2 regions of the Paenibacillus sp. alder61 genome follow, and region 2 is predicted to be linked to the other one. Evidence: a T-box and tRNA genes for the amino acid it is inferred to sense, from the RefSeq annotation. Region 2 holds a T-box; the other holds one or more tRNA genes.

Region 1 (7,984 bases), on a different contig from region 2:
TCTGGAGCAACTGGTTCAGGATGCGGGCGAGGTCATCACCTATGTCAAAAGGAGGCTGGGGATCGAGCGGTTGTTTGTCCTGGGCCACTCCTTCGGAACGATCCTCGGCGTGTTGATCGCTCAGCGGTATCCGAGGCACATTCGCGCTTACATCGGACTTTGTCAGGCCGTAGGACTCTTGGATTGTTTAACCGACTCGTATCGGTATTTACTGGAGGAAGCGGCGAAAAGAGGGGACGAGAAAGCGGTGCGGGAACTGCGAGCCATCGGTGAGCCGCCGTTTCGCCATTTTACAAAAGGGTTGTGGAAGTACTCGGTTATTTTACAAAAATACGGCGGCAAGGTTCATGGCAAAAAGGGGTGGGAGATTTTCAGAGCCATTTGGTCCGCACCAGAGTATACGGTGTTCGATAAACTCCGTTATGTTCGGGGAGTCACGTTTAGTGTGAAGCATTTGCACCGGCAGCTGCTGACGCATCATTTGGAGAAGGTGGTTCCCCGGGTCGAGGTGCCCGTTTATTTCCTGCTGGGCGCTTACGATCAGGCCACGCCAAGCGATCAGGCGGCCCGGTACCTTGAGAAGCTGGACGCACCGGCCAAGAAGCTGATCGTGTTTGAGCAGTCGGCTCATATGCCCCATTACGAAGAGCCGGAACGGTTTTTACAAGAAATGATAGTGCTTCGCGATGCGGGGAACTTCTAAAGAAAGAGCCGGGCAATGGTGCCCGGCCGAGCTTCTCTTTACTGACGGCGCCGCGTAAACAGATGGAAGGTGACGCCGAACCGGTCTTTGACCATGCCGTAAGCTTCGCTGAAGTGAACTTGCTGCAAAGGAAAAACGGTCTGACCGCCCTCAGACAAGCCGTCGAAGAAACGCCGGGTCGTTTCGGCGTCAGGCGTCGTAATGCAGACTTGGACGGTTTCGCTCCGATCCGTGGATGCGGTGGTTTCCAGAGAATCCGCAACAAAAAGATCGGCTTCTCCGATTTTTAACACGGAATGGGCTAACCTGCTTCGTAACCCAGGGGGGAGGGTGTCTCCGGAGGCATCCGGCGCCTCCCCGTAAGTTTGCTTAAACAGCGTCTTGGCCCCTAGTGCCGTTTCATAGAAGTCGATAGCTTCCTCGGCTTGGCCGTTCAGCATAATGAAGGGGGTGATTTGAAATGACATCGTAAACTCAGCTCCTCGAATAGTAAGGTTAACCCGTCCGGCGATTTATCGGTCTAGGTTTGTAATCAGTATACCCTCAGATAGTGACAGGTTTTGTCATAGTCGGATTCGTTGCGAAAAAAATTGACATAATCGATAGTAGTAACTATAATGGTTACAACTGGAGGGTGATTACTTGAAACAAATTAGCACTCGTTTTTCTATAGCGGTGCATACCCTTTCCCTGATTGCCATAAGCCCTGTGGACTGTACCGGAGATTTTATCGCAGGGAGCGTAAATACGAATCCGGTAGTGATCCGCAGAATTATGAGCATGTTAAAAAAAGCGGGGCTGGTGGATGTCCGTCCGGGAGTAGGTGGAGCTACATTGGTTCGGGACCCGGCTCAAATCACGCTTCTCGATATATATCGCGCCGTCCATGTGACGGAAGAGAACCGGCTGTTCCGAATTCATGAGAATTCCAACATTCAATGTCAGGTGGGCCGGAATATCGAGAAGGTTCTGCAGGAGGAATTGGCCGAGGCCCAAACCGCTATGGAGCAAAGATTGGCACAAACGACACTGGATGAACTGATCCACCGATTCAATTGAAAATAAGCCTCTTGAAGAGGCCTTATTTTATACATTTGTTGTAACATGAATAGTTATAACAATAAACATTACAACACATATGGAGGTATGGTATATGAAGATGCTAGTAACTGGAGCGACAGGGAAACTGGGCAAGAAAGTGGTGGAACATCTGCTGAAAACCGTGCCGGCCAGCCAGTTGGCCGTTAGCGTACGCAATCCGGAGAAGGCGGAAAACTTGCGGGCCTTGGGTGTGGATGTTCGTCAAGGCGACTTTGATGTTCCCGAAAGTCTTGATTTGGCTTTTGCGGGAGTCGACCGCATGCTGCTGATTTCCGCGGACGGGGATAACGAAACACGGATCCGTCAGCATACCAACGCCGTTGAGGCGGCCGTCCGGGCAAAGGTGGGCTTTATTGCCTATACCAGCCTGGCCAATGCTCAGGACAGCAAGCTCTTCCTGGCTCCTACCCATCAAGAGACAGAGAAGGCGATTATGAAGACGGGCATTCCGTACGCTTTTTTGCGCAACAACTGGTACCTGGAGAATGAAATCTCAAGCGTTCAAGGCGTCCTCGCGGGAGCACCGTGGGTAACCTCGGCGGGGAGCGGTAAAGTCGGATGGGCTTCACAGCAGGATTACGCCGAAGCCGCGGCGGCGGTTTTGTCCGGAACAGGCCACGAAAATACGATTTATGAGCTATCCGGCAAACCGCTCAGTCAAGAGGAATTGGCATCCGCAGTCGGCAAGGTGCTGGGGAAAGAGGTTCCCGTACAGCAGGTCGATGATGCGACTTACGCGGAAATCATGAAAAATGCCGGCGTTCCCGATTTCGTCATTCCGATGCTGGTCAGCATTCAACAGGGCATTCGGGAAGGGGATTTGGAAATCCGGAGCGACGATTTCGAGAAAGTGCTTGGCCGTCCGCTAACGTCGCTGGACGATGCGCTCCGTCAACTGGTCCGGACTTTGTCCTGATTGGGCTGAGTTTTGTGCCGCAGGTGGTAAGATCCAACCTATCAAAGCTGCAAGAATATCCTTTCTTGCGGCTTTTTTTATTTGCGGACAATCGTGCTGATCCAAGAGGGGAGTCATGGAAGGTTTGGTTTAGTTGTGATAAAATTAGATCAAATTTATAGGATTTTATCAGCTTAATGAAATAAGCCGAAGGAGTTGATTTCCACTGAAGAACCGTGAAAGCGCCATCTTTGAATCCGCATCGATTTCCCCGTTGGAGAACCGGATTGCCAGTGTATTCGTCCATGTAACGGATTTAAGGAAATCCGCGGAATGGTACAGCCGTTTGTTAGGCCTTCCGGTTTTTGAGGAGCGGCTTAACGGCGGGCCCGTGTATTGGTTTGAGTTTAAGGGAACTCATCTGATCCTTGATTCGAATACGGCAAACCGGCAAAACCCGGAGTGGGATGAAAGCATGAAGCCAAGGATCATGTTCAAAACCTCAAATTTGGAGGAAGCTTACCGATACGTCCTAGAGAAGGGTGAGACCATCCTTGAGCCGGAATATCACGGAACAATGGCGTATTTCAATTTCCGCGACCCCGAAGGAAATGCGCAGATGGTTTGCTGGAGCGCTTCTCCGGCCGAGGATACCGAATTCATAACGGAAAGTCCGATTTTGCCGAAAATAGGCGGGGTGTTTGTGGATGTGAAGCATATCCCGGAGACGGCGCGCTGGTATTCCGATCTGCTGGGCGTCCCGTATGATGCTTCCGCGGCAGGCGGAGCGATATACTCGGTTCCCATGGCAGATGGCGCCGCACTTTTGCTTGATCGGAACGGCTTTATGAATGGCGGTGCATTCACAGAGCCTTTATATTTCGAAACGGAACACTTTGATGCGGCGCTGGAATATATCTCGCGTCAGGGGTTTCAACTGACGGGGAAGCCCGGCTATTTTCCCGACTTGAAGGAAGCGGCTCTGCTGGATCCCGACGGCCATCGCATTATTGTGGCTCAAATGATGAGCTAGGAAGAGTGGGGATTTTTATTTTTTGCTTGACAAAAAACAGGCTCTTGCTTTAATCTGGTAAAAATTATGGAAGCTGCGCAGGAAAGGATGTGAACCAGGATGAAAACACGGATGTTTTTCGTTGAAATTCCAAACTTGGAACAGTGGTCCCTTTATGAGGAGAGCCGCTTATTTCTTCGTGCCCGGAATAGATCTTCATCCTCTTCACGCGGAGTGCTCGAAATATCCTCCTGTATTCGTACAGGTACTGCGTAGGCATTCAAAAATATGTCTATACGTTTTGGATATAAGGCCGCTGAGGAAACTCGGCGGCTTTTTTGCATCTATGTTATCGAAAAAAAGTAAAAAAAGGGTTGACACCCAAAAAAAGCCGTGATAACATCAAATCAGTAAAACGGTAAAACATTAAAGCGATAATGCATGAAAGTAATATCGGATAACGAAAGTACGACAAATCTACGAAGAAAGGAAGGGATAGGTTATGAAAAAACTTTTTACGCCTTATTATGCCGAGACCATGTTCAACGAGACGCATCCATCCAGCCAGGATTGGCGCGAATGCGAGAATAACGAGTTGTTGGCCGGCTTAGATCAGGCCTATCTCGAGCCGATTATGAGTAGCTTTTACGTACCGCGTTTAGTCCGTATCATCCCGAAAGGAGGAGGAACGGTACTGACGTGATTGTGAATCGCGGACCGTTCTGAATCCAGATCCGTAGATCCATAGCTTTGTACGTAAAAGGCTGCTTGCACCTTCGCAAGTGGTCCATTTGTGCTTGCCTTTGTCAGCTTATGAAGTTGAAAGGGGCCGGTTCAATGGAACGCTTGGAAGGGGAGTAGTCTTTTTTTGATCCCCATGGGGAACGTATGTACCGGTTAATTTCTCGATATTGCCTCTTAGCCAAGCCGGTAAGGCGACGGCCTTTGAAGCCGCGACCCCAGGTTCGAGCCCTGGAGAGGCAGACATGCGGTTGTGATGGAATGGCAGACATGCGGGTCTTAAAAACCCGTGAAGCGCCAGCTTCGGTTGTGGGTTCAAGTCCCACCGGCCGCACCAAAAGTACATAACATACGGTTCGCAAAGTGTGAGTCGGTCACTTGTCGGGTTAGTAATGGTGGCCGAACGAAACACAAGCTGTAAAAAATCAGCGGGAGTTAAGCCCGCTCCAAGCCACGATTTACCGTAGTCCATCAACACAGTTTTCATGGCGTGGTGGTGAAATTGGAGAACACACCGGCCTTTCACGCCGGGATTTGCGGGTTCAAGCCCCGTCCACGTCATTTTTCTCCAAATAGGGGTCCATGTCCTCGGCGGCGAGTCTGCCTCCAAAGCAGACTGAGGTGGGTTCGATGCCCACGGCCCCTGCCAATTTTAACAAGTGCCGATGGGTGAGAGGTTGAAACCGCCAGACTGTAAATCTGGTCCGTAAAAAGCGCGCTGGTTCGAATCCGGCTCGGTACATTTCTGTTCACTTGGCGGCCACAATAACATAAGAATAAAAAAACCAACATTGCCGCTCGATGGGCAAATCCGGTCCGATCCATGGACCGTCAAATCCAAAGCGAAAGGAAGAAGCCAGCCTTGCAGTACAGGTGAATCCCATGAAAAGAAAAACACGTCAATACCCATTTATTCATGAAACGACATTCCGGAATACGACGGAGCAGGATCTGGAATTTAGCGAAGTGCTGAATCGGATTTCCCGATTCGTCGCGGCCGATCCGAGGGGCGTCTATGATCTTGTGATCACGACCGACGCACAGACGCATCCGGGGCATACCAAATTCGTCAGTTACATTGTGGTGTACCGAGTCGGAAAAGGAGCTTGGTTATGCAGCCGTCAGGTGATCCTGCCCCGGGAAATCTATTCCGTTCAAGAAAAGCTATCCTTGGAGACCTCTTTCAGTCAAGAAATTGCTGGGCAGTTCGGTTATGAAGAACGAGCCGCCCTTGAAAATATCATTTTGCCGCACATGGAACAGGGCGCGGATATCCGGTTTATCGTGGATATTGACGGCGGGAGCGGGCCGAAAAACAAAACCGCAGCCTACCTGGCCGAAATGGTGGGTCGCATTGAAGCGATGGGTTTGATCGCAAGGGTTAAGCCGGAGTCGGTAATGGTAAGCATCGCGGACCGCGAAACCAAAAAGCCGTATCCCTTCAAGGTTGTTTGATTTGAGAACCGCGGCGGTAGGACTAAATATGAGGCGGAGGCTGCGCTTTAGCCATCGCTTCTTTTTTATTGCATTTTTTTCTTCAACCCTGGATGATAGGAGTAATATTTTGGGGAGGTTGAACATGGAAATCGTCAGGCTGCAGGAAAAAGATATCCGTCCAGCGCTAGAACTGGTCTGGAGCGTATTTCGGGAATTCGAAGCTCCGGAGTATACCGACGAGGGTGTAGAGGCTTTTAAACAGGTCATCTCGTACGAGACGTTGTTAGAGCGGTTCAGACGAGGAGAGGTCCACTTTTGGGGGAGTAAGGTAAACGGGAAGTGGATCGGCGTTATAGCCACGATGGGAGAAAGTCATATATTCTTGTTATTCGTAAAAAGAGAGCACCACCGGCAAGGGATAGCGAATCGGTTGTTCCGTACCGTGGAGGAGCGTTGCCGGTGCCTGCCGGACATCAAACGGATGACGGTAAATTCCTCGCGCTTGGCCGTCCCGTTTTATCGTCGTCTTGGTTTTACGGAGACCGGCAAGGAGAGGACGGTTAACGGAATCCGATTTACGCCGATGGAGTTCATGTACTAAATTTGGAAATCTGTTACCGGCCATACAAAATTCAAAATTCGAACGTGCTAAGATGTTCCTCGGCAACGCAAAAGAAACCAAAGAGGAACAGGAGTGGGTTAGGAGTTGAAGAAAGAAATTGCATGGTCTGCAAGTAAACGTTGGACTGCGGTAACCTTGGCGTTCTTGATGTTGTTTGGAGGCGTCTTTTTCGCTGCTGAACCGGGAACGGCTTTGGCGAAAGCGGAGATTACCGCAACGGCGACCGCCGAGAGCGGGGAAGTCCAGCCGGGTTCAAGCACGACGATTCAAATTCAGGTCACTTCCTCGGAGTCGAGCGCGCTTATGCTCGATGTGGGAATCTATGACGACTCCCTGCAGCCGGTCGACCGAATCATTATCGATCCGATCCATGTCGTGGCCGGTGAAACGAAAACGGTGCCGGTCGTCTGGAACGTTCCGGGGACACTAACCAAGGGGAATTATTGGATCAGTTTCGGCGTGTTCGGTTCGGGCTGGAGCTCAAGCGTGAACGAATGGTTCGCCGGCGCGGCGAAGTTTGCGGTCGGAGGCGGCGGGACAGGGCCGGTAACGCTGCCGGTTCCAACCGGGTTGACGGCCGTGCCGCAAAAAGACTCGGTCGCCTTACAGTGGAATTCCGTCACCGGCGCGACGTATTATGAGTTGGAGGCGGACGGAGCCGTCCTTCAGCTAGGAGCGGTTACAACCTATAAGCATGCGGGATTGGAGCCGGATACGCAGCATAGTTACCGCATCCGGGCGAAGAATGCCGAAATGACCAGCGACTGGAGTCCGGTTGTCATGGCGCGAACGCTATCCGATGTCATTACTCCGGTTTCCGACATTAAGCTGGAAGTCTCGTGGAACCCGACGGAGTTGTCGACATCCACGCTGGGGCCGAATTTTAAAATTACGAATACAGGCAGCCGGGCGATAAAACTGAGCGATCTGAAGGTCCGGTATTATTTTACGGTGGATGACGAAGATATTCCGCTGAATATCGGCTTTTGGAGTACGGTAGCGAAAGAAACCGTGGTTCCGCAATTTGCCACGATGCCGATTCCTTCCGCCAAAGCCGACACGTATTTGGAACTCGGTTTTAAACCGGACGCCGGCAATCTGAGTCCGGGCGGATCGGCTACGATCGGTACCTGGATCTATAAAAAAGATTATCCTTCATTCGATCAAAGCAATGATTATTCGTTTACGGACTCGAATAGCTCCGTGGCTACTACAAAAGTGACCTCCTATTTGGACGGTAAGCGAGTTTGGGGCGAAGAGCCGGAGCCGCTGGTTATGCCGTCTTCTCCAACCGGGATCGCCGCGATTCCTACGGATACGACGATCACCCTTACCTGGCAGCCTGTGGATGGCGCGGTTTCCTACGTGGTTAAAGCCGATGGCATCCCTCACGAGGTAAATGGGACCTCTTTTACCCACGAATGGCTGAGAACGGGAAGCCGCCACACGTACAAAGTGAAGACCAAAACGGCA
Region 2 (7,984 bases):
AACAGCACGACCAGCGCAACGACGATCACCAGCCAATTCTGCTTTAAAAACTCCGTCCATACCTCTAGATTCAAATCGAACATTACTTATACACTCCTACCATCCGTTTTCGTCACAACTTGTTCAACATACATACACTTTCCCCATTATACATGATGGCCCGGGGCAGTGTCAGCTTAACCCCTTTTTCCGGGAAAAGACGGTGAAATAAAGGACATAAAACCATTCCGGGGTAATAAGTTCGTCCCTTAAAACGTACAAGTAGAGCATAAAGACTTTCCCAGGGGAGGCAAGGCAATGAAGATGGCAGCGTTTTGGCTTTATTTTTTTATGTTCCTCGCTTTCTTTGACCTTCACGCCCAGTACCCGATCCTGACGCCTTTTGCGCTCTCGATCGGAGCCGCCCCCGCCTTCATCGGCTGGATGATGGGCATCTACGCCTTGACGCATCTGCCCGGAAATCTGCTGGCGGGGCAAGGCGTGGACCGGCACGGAAGCAAAGGCTACATGGTTTTCAGCCTTTTGGGGGCGGGGGCCATCCTGCTGCTGCAGGCGCATGTCACGCAGCCGTGGCAGTTGCTGGTGCTTCGCTCCATCAGCGGCTTCGTCCTCGCCTTCTTGTCCCCGGCGTGCCTGGCGATGCTCGCTTCCCTCGGCAAAAACGCCGTACAGCAAGGAAAGCTGATGGCCGGCCACGGGGTAATGCATACGCTCGCCTCTGTCGTTTCGCCCGCGGCCGGAGCGTTTCTTGTCGCCAATACAGGCTACACGCTTACGTTTCAATCGCTGGGCTGGCTTTTGATCGCGACCGGCATCATCGCCATTTTTACGATTCACGAGCCCAAGAACGCCCTTTCCGGCGGCTCCGGGCCGGGCCGGGTTTCCCCAGCCGGTGTTCCCGTCAAACTCAATGTCATCCCGCTCAGATATTATATTCTTCCGCTGGCGGTAGCCTGTTCGCAAGGAATCCTGTTTTTTGAGCTCCCCTTGCAGGCGGGAGGGACATCCGGCATTTTGCATACCGGCCTGTATTTCTCCCTCATCAGCCTAGGGGCGCTTGCGACGCTGTCGATGCTCTTCCTGAACCGCTACTCCCCTTACCTCCGGGCGATCGCGGGTATTTTGGGCATCGCCCTTTCCTTTTTCGCGCTGGCGGCGCTGGAATTCATCCCGCTGTCCGTCTCGCTCTTTGCGCTTGGGATGGCTAAAGGGGTAACCTTCCCGGCCATCGCTTCCGTCTTTATCGACCTAAGCGGCGGAAAACGGCTCGGGACCGTCTTCTCCCTGCAATCGATCGCGATGTCGATCGGCTCCTTTATCGGCCCCATCTCGGCCGGGATGATCCATGGCGTCTATTCGCCTTATTTCCTTGCTTTTTTGCTGCTGATGATCGCCCTGTTGTTTGCCCCGCAGCGGAGACCTACGGAAACGCCCGCATCTCCCGCAAATATCGGCACGCACCACCTGTAAGCGGCAGCATGGACTTTTTTTCGGCTATAGGCAGCAGTACAGGGCATAGGGTATCCCCCCACATAGGATATCGTGTAGAAACTACTCAACGACTTCGAAAGCGGGGTGAACCTATGGGTCAAATCGATGCTTGCGGAAAGGGACCGGCTGTTGGAGGGATATGGACCTCGACCGGAACCATTCTCGTGCTGTATATTTTGCTGGTGATCATCTTGCGCTCTCCCTTTTTTTACTGCTAAACCGCTTCAACCAAGGTCCGCAAAAGGCGGACCTTTACCTTTTCCCGGGAAATATGTCGCAATCTCGTTTTGCATGAAGCCTCCTTCGGGGTATACACTACATATACGGAGAAATTTCATCTTGATTGCTATGTGAACATGTTGGAGTGATGATGTTGTCCATCTGTATTATCGTTGAAGGAAAAAACGACCGGAGCAAGCTGCGTCGGCTTTTGAGCGAAGACGTCCGGATCTATTGCACCTTCGGAACGCTCAACTCCCTTAAACTGGAGGCGCTGCGGAAAAAGGTAAAGGATGACGAAGTTTATCTGTTCATGGATAACGACGCTTCCGGCAAAAAAATTCGCGGCGTTTTGCGGGATGCTTTCCCGGACGCGGAACAGATATATACCCGCCGGGGTTATGCCGGGGTAGAAGGAACCCCTGACGAGTATGTCATCGCCCAATTGGAAAAGGCCGGCCTGGAGGAATACATCCTATATCCCCCGGCCAGCCTTTACTAAACCGACAACCCGTTACTTTTATTCTTTGGCCAGATCCGCCACACCTTGGGCGATTTCGGCCGCCGTCGCCTCGGGGCGGTAGATTTCACGCAGATTGCCGTCCCGGTCGACCAATCCGATCAGGTCCATATGGACGAAATTTCCGTCCTGGTCCTTGTTGATTAAAATTTTAAATGAGTTCATGGCGAGATCGATCGTTTTCTGCTGATCCCCTCGCAAGAAATACCAGCCGGAGTAATCCGCTTTGAATTTGTCCCCGAAAGCCTTGATATTCTCAAGCGAATCTCTCTCAGGGTCGAAGGTGATGGAAACGATGGAGGCGTCCTTGCCGAACAGCCCTTTCTCCTTCAACTCATCCTGCACCTGACTGAGCCGGAAAGTGGTTATAGGGCATACATCGGGGCAATTGGCGAAGAAAAAGTAAAACAGCCTCACCTTGCCATTGGTATCCTCCAGTGTTACGGTCTTCCCGTCGACATTTTCCATGCTGAAATGTTCCACCGGCCGGATCACCGGCAGCTTCGGTTTGGCAAACGAATCCCAAAGAAGATACCCCGCCAAAACGACGCAGATCGCCAGTAGAATCCAGGTCCATTTATATTTCTTCAAAAGGGTCATGATCGATCCTCCATTATAGCCGTACAGTATCCAGAATCATCACAATCAAAGCGATGGTCAGGTAGTTTACCGAGAACAGAAACACTTTCTTGGCCCAGATCTCATTGGCTTCCTCCTCTTTGGAGGAAATCCCCTTCAGCGCCATCAGCAGCCAGGCCGCCGACAATGCCGTGCCGATCACCAAAAACCATATCCCGGTATAGTCGAATACATACATCAAGATCGGGATCGGGATCAGCAAAACCAGATAAGGAATCATTTGCAGCTTGGTTCTCGGGATGCCTTTCACAACGGGGAGCAGCGGGAAGCCCGCAGCCCGATATTCCTCAACCCGGCGAATGCCCAGTGCCCAGAAATGAGGAGGCTGCCACAAAAAGAGCAGGGCGAAGATCAGAAACGCGCCTAAATCTATATTTCCCGAAGCGGCCACATAACCGATTACAGGCGGCATAGCTCCCGAGATGGCACCGATCGATGTGCTCCAGGTGGAAGTCCGTTTAAGCCACAACGTGTAGATGATAACGTAAACAAACATACCGACGAGTCCGAAAATTCCGGCCAAAACCCCGGAAAAGGAAAACAGCACCGCCGCTCCGGTGATCCCTAATATCACCGCATACCAGAGTACGGTTCTCGGCGACAGCTTACCGATCGGCAACGCGCGATTTTTCGTCCGTGCCATCTTGGTATCCAAATCCCGGTCGAAATAGTTGTTAAAAACGCAGGATGACGCCATGATCAAAACGGTTCCGACCAAGGTCAAAACCAGCTTCAAATAGTCCAATTGCCACTGCGATGCAAGCCAAAATCCGGCAAACACCGCGATCAGGTTGGAGCGCAGAATTCCCGGCTTGGTCAGCGCAACAAAATCCTTCCATGTTGCCGCTTCTCCGGGTGGCCTATCGCTCACGGACAGCGCCGCAGAATCCGCAGGTGCATGGTAACTGATTTGTTTATCCACTTTGAAATTATGCCTCCTAACGATTGAGATAGAGGTTACATCTATATAAAATCAATCAAAAAATTCATGAAATCTTCCCTTCGCTATAAACTTTATCATATCAAAATGCGAAAGTGTTTGACAATCGTTTGATCTTTGCTTGATTTTATGACAATTCAGTGACATAAAAAAACCGGACAGATTCTGTCCGGTTGGATCCCCGTTATTTGATGTTTATTCCGCCAAAAAACCCATTCGCTCCTGCACATCACGCAGCGTCTTCTCCGCCATCTCGGCGGCCCGCTCGGCCCCTTGGCGTAAAATATTGCGGATTTCGCCGGATTCCCGGATGTCCCGGTAACGCTGTTGGATCGGTTCGAGCGTGCCGACGACCACTTCGGCCAAATCTTTTTTGAACGGCCCATACATCTGACCCTCGTAACGCTGCTCGATTTCCGAAATGCTGAGGCCCGAGCACTGGCTGTAAATCGAAATGAGGTTGCTGACTTCGGGCTTTTCCGCGGGATTGAACTTCACTTCCCGCCCGGAATCCGTCGTCGCCCGGCTGATCTTCTTGCGAATCACGTCCGGCTCATCCAGCATACCGATATAGCTGCCCGCGTTCGGGTTGCTTTTGCTCATTTTTTTCGACGCGTCGTCCAGCGACATGATTCGGGCTCCTACCTTGGGAATATAAGGTTCGGGAATCGTGAAATACTCGCCGTAACGGTGATTGAACCGACCTGCCAAATCCCGAGTCAGCTCCAGGTGCTGCTTCTGGTCTTCCCCCACCGGGATCAGATCGGCGTTGTAAATGAGAATATCCGCGGCCATCAGAGCCGGATAGACGAACAAGCCCGCTCCTACGGATTCCTTGCCCTCCGACTTATCTTTGAACTGCGTCATCCGCTCGAGCTCCCCCATATAGGTGAGCGTCGTCAGCAGCCATCCCAACTGGGCGTGTTGGCGCACGTGGGATTGCATATATACGTTCGCTTTATTCGGATCGATCCCCGCGGCCAAATACAAAGCGGCCACCGATTCGGACTGCTCCCGTAAATCGGCGGGGTCTTGCGGAACGGTGATGGCGTGGAGATCCACCACCATAAAGTTGCAGTCGTATTCGTCCTGCAAGGTTACAAAGTTCTTCAACGCTCCGATATAATTGCCCAAGGTCAGCTTGCCGCTGGGCTGAATGCCGGAAAGTACTCTTTTCTTCATTATTGATCGCCTCCGTTATCCATTAAAATGAAACCTTACTAAAATAGTAAGAACCGCGTGTACAAACGCAAAAAAGCCCCACATCCGCAAGGGACGTGAGACCGTGGTGCCACCCTTATTCGCCGGGACATATGATCATCATATTTCGCGGCCTTCCGATTTCCGTAACGTGGAACAAACGGCCGGCATACTGGGGACAATTCCATCCGCGTTCTGCACGGCGCTCCAGGGGCCATTCGGTACGGCATCTCCACCGGTTCGCATCAACCACCGGCTTTCTGAAGGAAGAAGAACCCTACTTACTTGTCCCTGTCATCGCATTTACAATATTCACGCTTTGAGATAAGATCATCATAATGCCCGGCAAAGTGCCATGTCAAATCCATTTTTCGTCCCAAAGAAAAAGTGTTATGATTAGTCTAGGCTTAGGGATACGATTATTATGTGGGAAAAGGAGCAACGATATGAAAAAAGTGACCAAAGGGCAATGGAACGGTTACGATACGTATATCTTACATAGCCGCGAACTTGAAGTCACACTGCTACCCCGACTCGGCAATAATGTCATTCGCATATGGGACCACATTCAACAGCGCGATGTGCTGCGGCGCCCGGAAGAAAGCGATCTTGATTTCTATTTGCAAAAACCCTATCACTTTGGAATCCCGCTGCTGATTCCGCCCGGCCGTATCCGCCGAGGGCAGTTTACGTATGCCGGCGAGGAATACCAATTTGACCGCAATACCGCAAACGACAACCATATCCATGGATTGCACCGTACGCAAGCTTGGCGCGTGAGCGATATTGACGAGGACGATGAAGGCTGTGCGATCACGACCGAATTCATCACCAGCGACGACGCGAACTGGATGAGGCAGTTCCCTGTTCCGCTCAAGCTGGAAATGACGCTCCGGCTTCAGGGCTCCTCTCTAAAGCAGACGTTTAAAGTAAGCCATCTGGGTGATCGGCCCGCCCCGTTCGGTTTGGGGCTGCACACCTGGTTTCTGTTGGACGGCGAGCCGGAACAATGGAAGCTCAAGCTTCCGGTCTCGGGAATATACACTTCCGATCAGGAATTAATTCCAACCGGGGAGACCGCTCCGCTCGGCGAACTCGAAGCGCTGAACGAAGGGTTGAAACTGAAAGGGACAAATTTCGACACCCTCCTGCACATCGGAGGCAAACCGGTGGAAGCCGACTTAATTCGCGGTGACGGATATGGTCTTCGTTATTCCGCCGATGCAGAATATTTCAAGCACTGGGTCCTTTACACCAAAGGTGACGCGGATCAATTCCTCTGCATTGAGCCCTATACCTGGTTGCCGGATGCACCGAATACGGGCCTCTCCCCTTCCGAAACGGGATTGATCGATCTCCAGCCGGGACAGCAACTGGAGCTGAACGTGCGTCTGGATATGATCTATCCTACCGAAGAATCTTGATATGGATCCAAAGAGCCGACTCGTGATGGCACGGGCGGCTTTTTTGTGTTTCCAAGGAGAAATGCAATAATTTCCACTGCTCTAGTTTAGAGTTTTACCGCATATTTTACGTTCCGAAAACCATACTAACATCACAAAGCCCGAAGGAGGTGACAAACATGGCACAAGGACGCGGCGGCAGCCGTAACAACCTTATCGTTCCTCAAGCAAATGCTGCACTGCAACAATTGAAATTCGAGGCAGCTCAAGAATTGGGCGTGACGATCCCGCAAGACGGTTACTATGGAAACTACACTTCCCGCGAAACCGGTTCTCTTGGGGGTTACATCACCAAACGTCTGGTACAATTGGCAGAGCAGCAATTGTCGGGTCGTTCGAACCTGTAATCCGTAAATATCCCTATTGACCTATAGGGAGACAGGCGATCTGCAATAAGCAGGTCGCCTGTGATGTTTTATGAAGACAAATCAGTGCGCATATCTTGGTATGTATTCGCGGTATTCTTGCGCGGATAACGCTGAATCATCAGATTAGCCATGTTGTAATTCGACTCCAGCACGGCGTCCACAACCACGGTATCTTGCCTAAGCGCAAAATCGTAGCTGATTTCACCATGAGTCCAGTACTTCTTGTACTTCAGAGCTTCGATCGCCATCGTCCGGAAAGCTTGCCATTGACTTGCGGAGAGCCCTTTCTCCTCTTCGGTCAACTTGCCGTTCCGACCCGCGATCGGGTTATGCCGGATTCCGAATTTCCCGATAACGTTATTGCGGATTTGGATGAATACGGTCCCCGATGTCATTCCCCCCAACTCGGTCTCCAGTTCCTTAAAAACAAGATCCACCTGTCTAGCGAGTGAAAGCTGATCGGCGTTCAGCATATTCACCCTCCCTTCCTATAAAATGGCCTATTAGGTAATAGGACTTATGTCTCATTATATGTCATCCTTATATATCATTCAACAATAAACAACATATTTGGTTAAATATTACTTGTTGATTGGATTCCGGTCCAGTCCATATGTAGATTTCCCTTTAACTCTCCCGATTACACTTTAAAGCAAACCACCCGTCAGCCAACCTTGATAACATAAAATTCCTGCACATGTGCATGTTTTTTCTTGTTTGGGGCCAAAAATTTCAAAATTCCTGCAAATCTGCAGGAATTTTCGACGAAACCGGCTCGTTTCTTTAAAATCACTGGAAATGCCTGCAGATTTGCATCTTTTTTCGCATTCCCTCGGGAATCTTCCTAAAATACCTGCAGATTTGCATCTTTTTGGAGTTGGACGTTTGGAAGCACACAGGCGCCTCCTTTGGATGTGATATATCCCTTCGATCAGCCATTAAGCCACCTTTTCGTTATACACAGTGGCTTGAACACTCCTATGATAACGCCCCAAACATTAGCTGTTTTTTTGCTATAAGCATCACTACACCACCCGCGGGTGTTTTTTTGTTTCGCACGCTTCGCGAACTCAGCTGGCTAAAACCGTAATAAAAAGAACCGGCGCCATAACACCGGTCCGCTTGTTGATTGTTTTGCTGGCAC

What was found. The T-box of region 2 lies ahead of trpS (tryptophan--tRNA ligase). A T-box ahead of a tRNA ligase gene usually reads a tRNA of that ligase, here a tRNA-Trp.
Region 1: it has a tRNA-Trp gene. The T-box ahead of trpS (tryptophan--tRNA ligase) is inferred to sense a tRNA for this amino acid. The anticodon was not compared.

What each region holds. Positions count from the first base shown of each region.
Region 1 is NZ_JAIUDG010000020.1:64,199-72,182, reverse strand. Features, by position in the region: gene LBW89_RS20180 (alpha/beta fold hydrolase) at 1-703, shown strand, start outside; gene LBW89_RS20175 (VOC family protein) at 742-1,170, opposite strand; gene LBW89_RS20170 (Rrf2 family transcriptional regulator) at 1,346-1,762, shown strand; gene LBW89_RS20165 (SDR family oxidoreductase) at 1,857-2,720, shown strand; gene LBW89_RS20160 (VOC family protein) at 2,974-3,732, shown strand; gene LBW89_RS20155 (hypothetical protein) at 4,214-4,414, shown strand; tRNA gene LBW89_RS20150 (tRNA-Gln) at 4,624-4,695, shown strand; tRNA gene LBW89_RS20145 (tRNA-Leu) at 4,700-4,789, shown strand; tRNA gene LBW89_RS20140 (tRNA-Glu) at 4,940-5,013, shown strand; tRNA gene LBW89_RS20135 (tRNA-Trp) at 5,027-5,101, shown strand; tRNA gene LBW89_RS20130 (tRNA-Tyr) at 5,112-5,194, shown strand; gene LBW89_RS20125 (ribonuclease H-like YkuK family protein) at 5,335-5,907, shown strand; gene LBW89_RS20120 (GNAT family N-acetyltransferase) at 6,032-6,490, shown strand; gene LBW89_RS20115 (glycoside hydrolase family 44 protein) at 6,596-7,984, shown strand, end outside.
Region 2 is NZ_JAIUDG010000010.1:227,429-235,412, forward strand. Features, by position in the region: gene LBW89_RS12700 (hypothetical protein) at 1-74, opposite strand, end outside; gene LBW89_RS12705 (MFS transporter) at 298-1,470, shown strand; gene LBW89_RS12710 (toprim domain-containing protein) at 1,865-2,212, shown strand; gene LBW89_RS12715 (SCO family protein) at 2,231-2,830, opposite strand; gene cyoE (heme o synthase) at 2,844-3,791, opposite strand; gene trpS (tryptophan--tRNA ligase) at 4,005-4,991, opposite strand; T-box leader at 5,078-5,316, opposite strand; gene LBW89_RS12730 (aldose 1-epimerase) at 5,456-6,433, shown strand; gene LBW89_RS12735 (alpha/beta-type small acid-soluble spore protein) at 6,592-6,819, shown strand; gene LBW89_RS12740 (O-methyltransferase) at 6,888-7,313, opposite strand.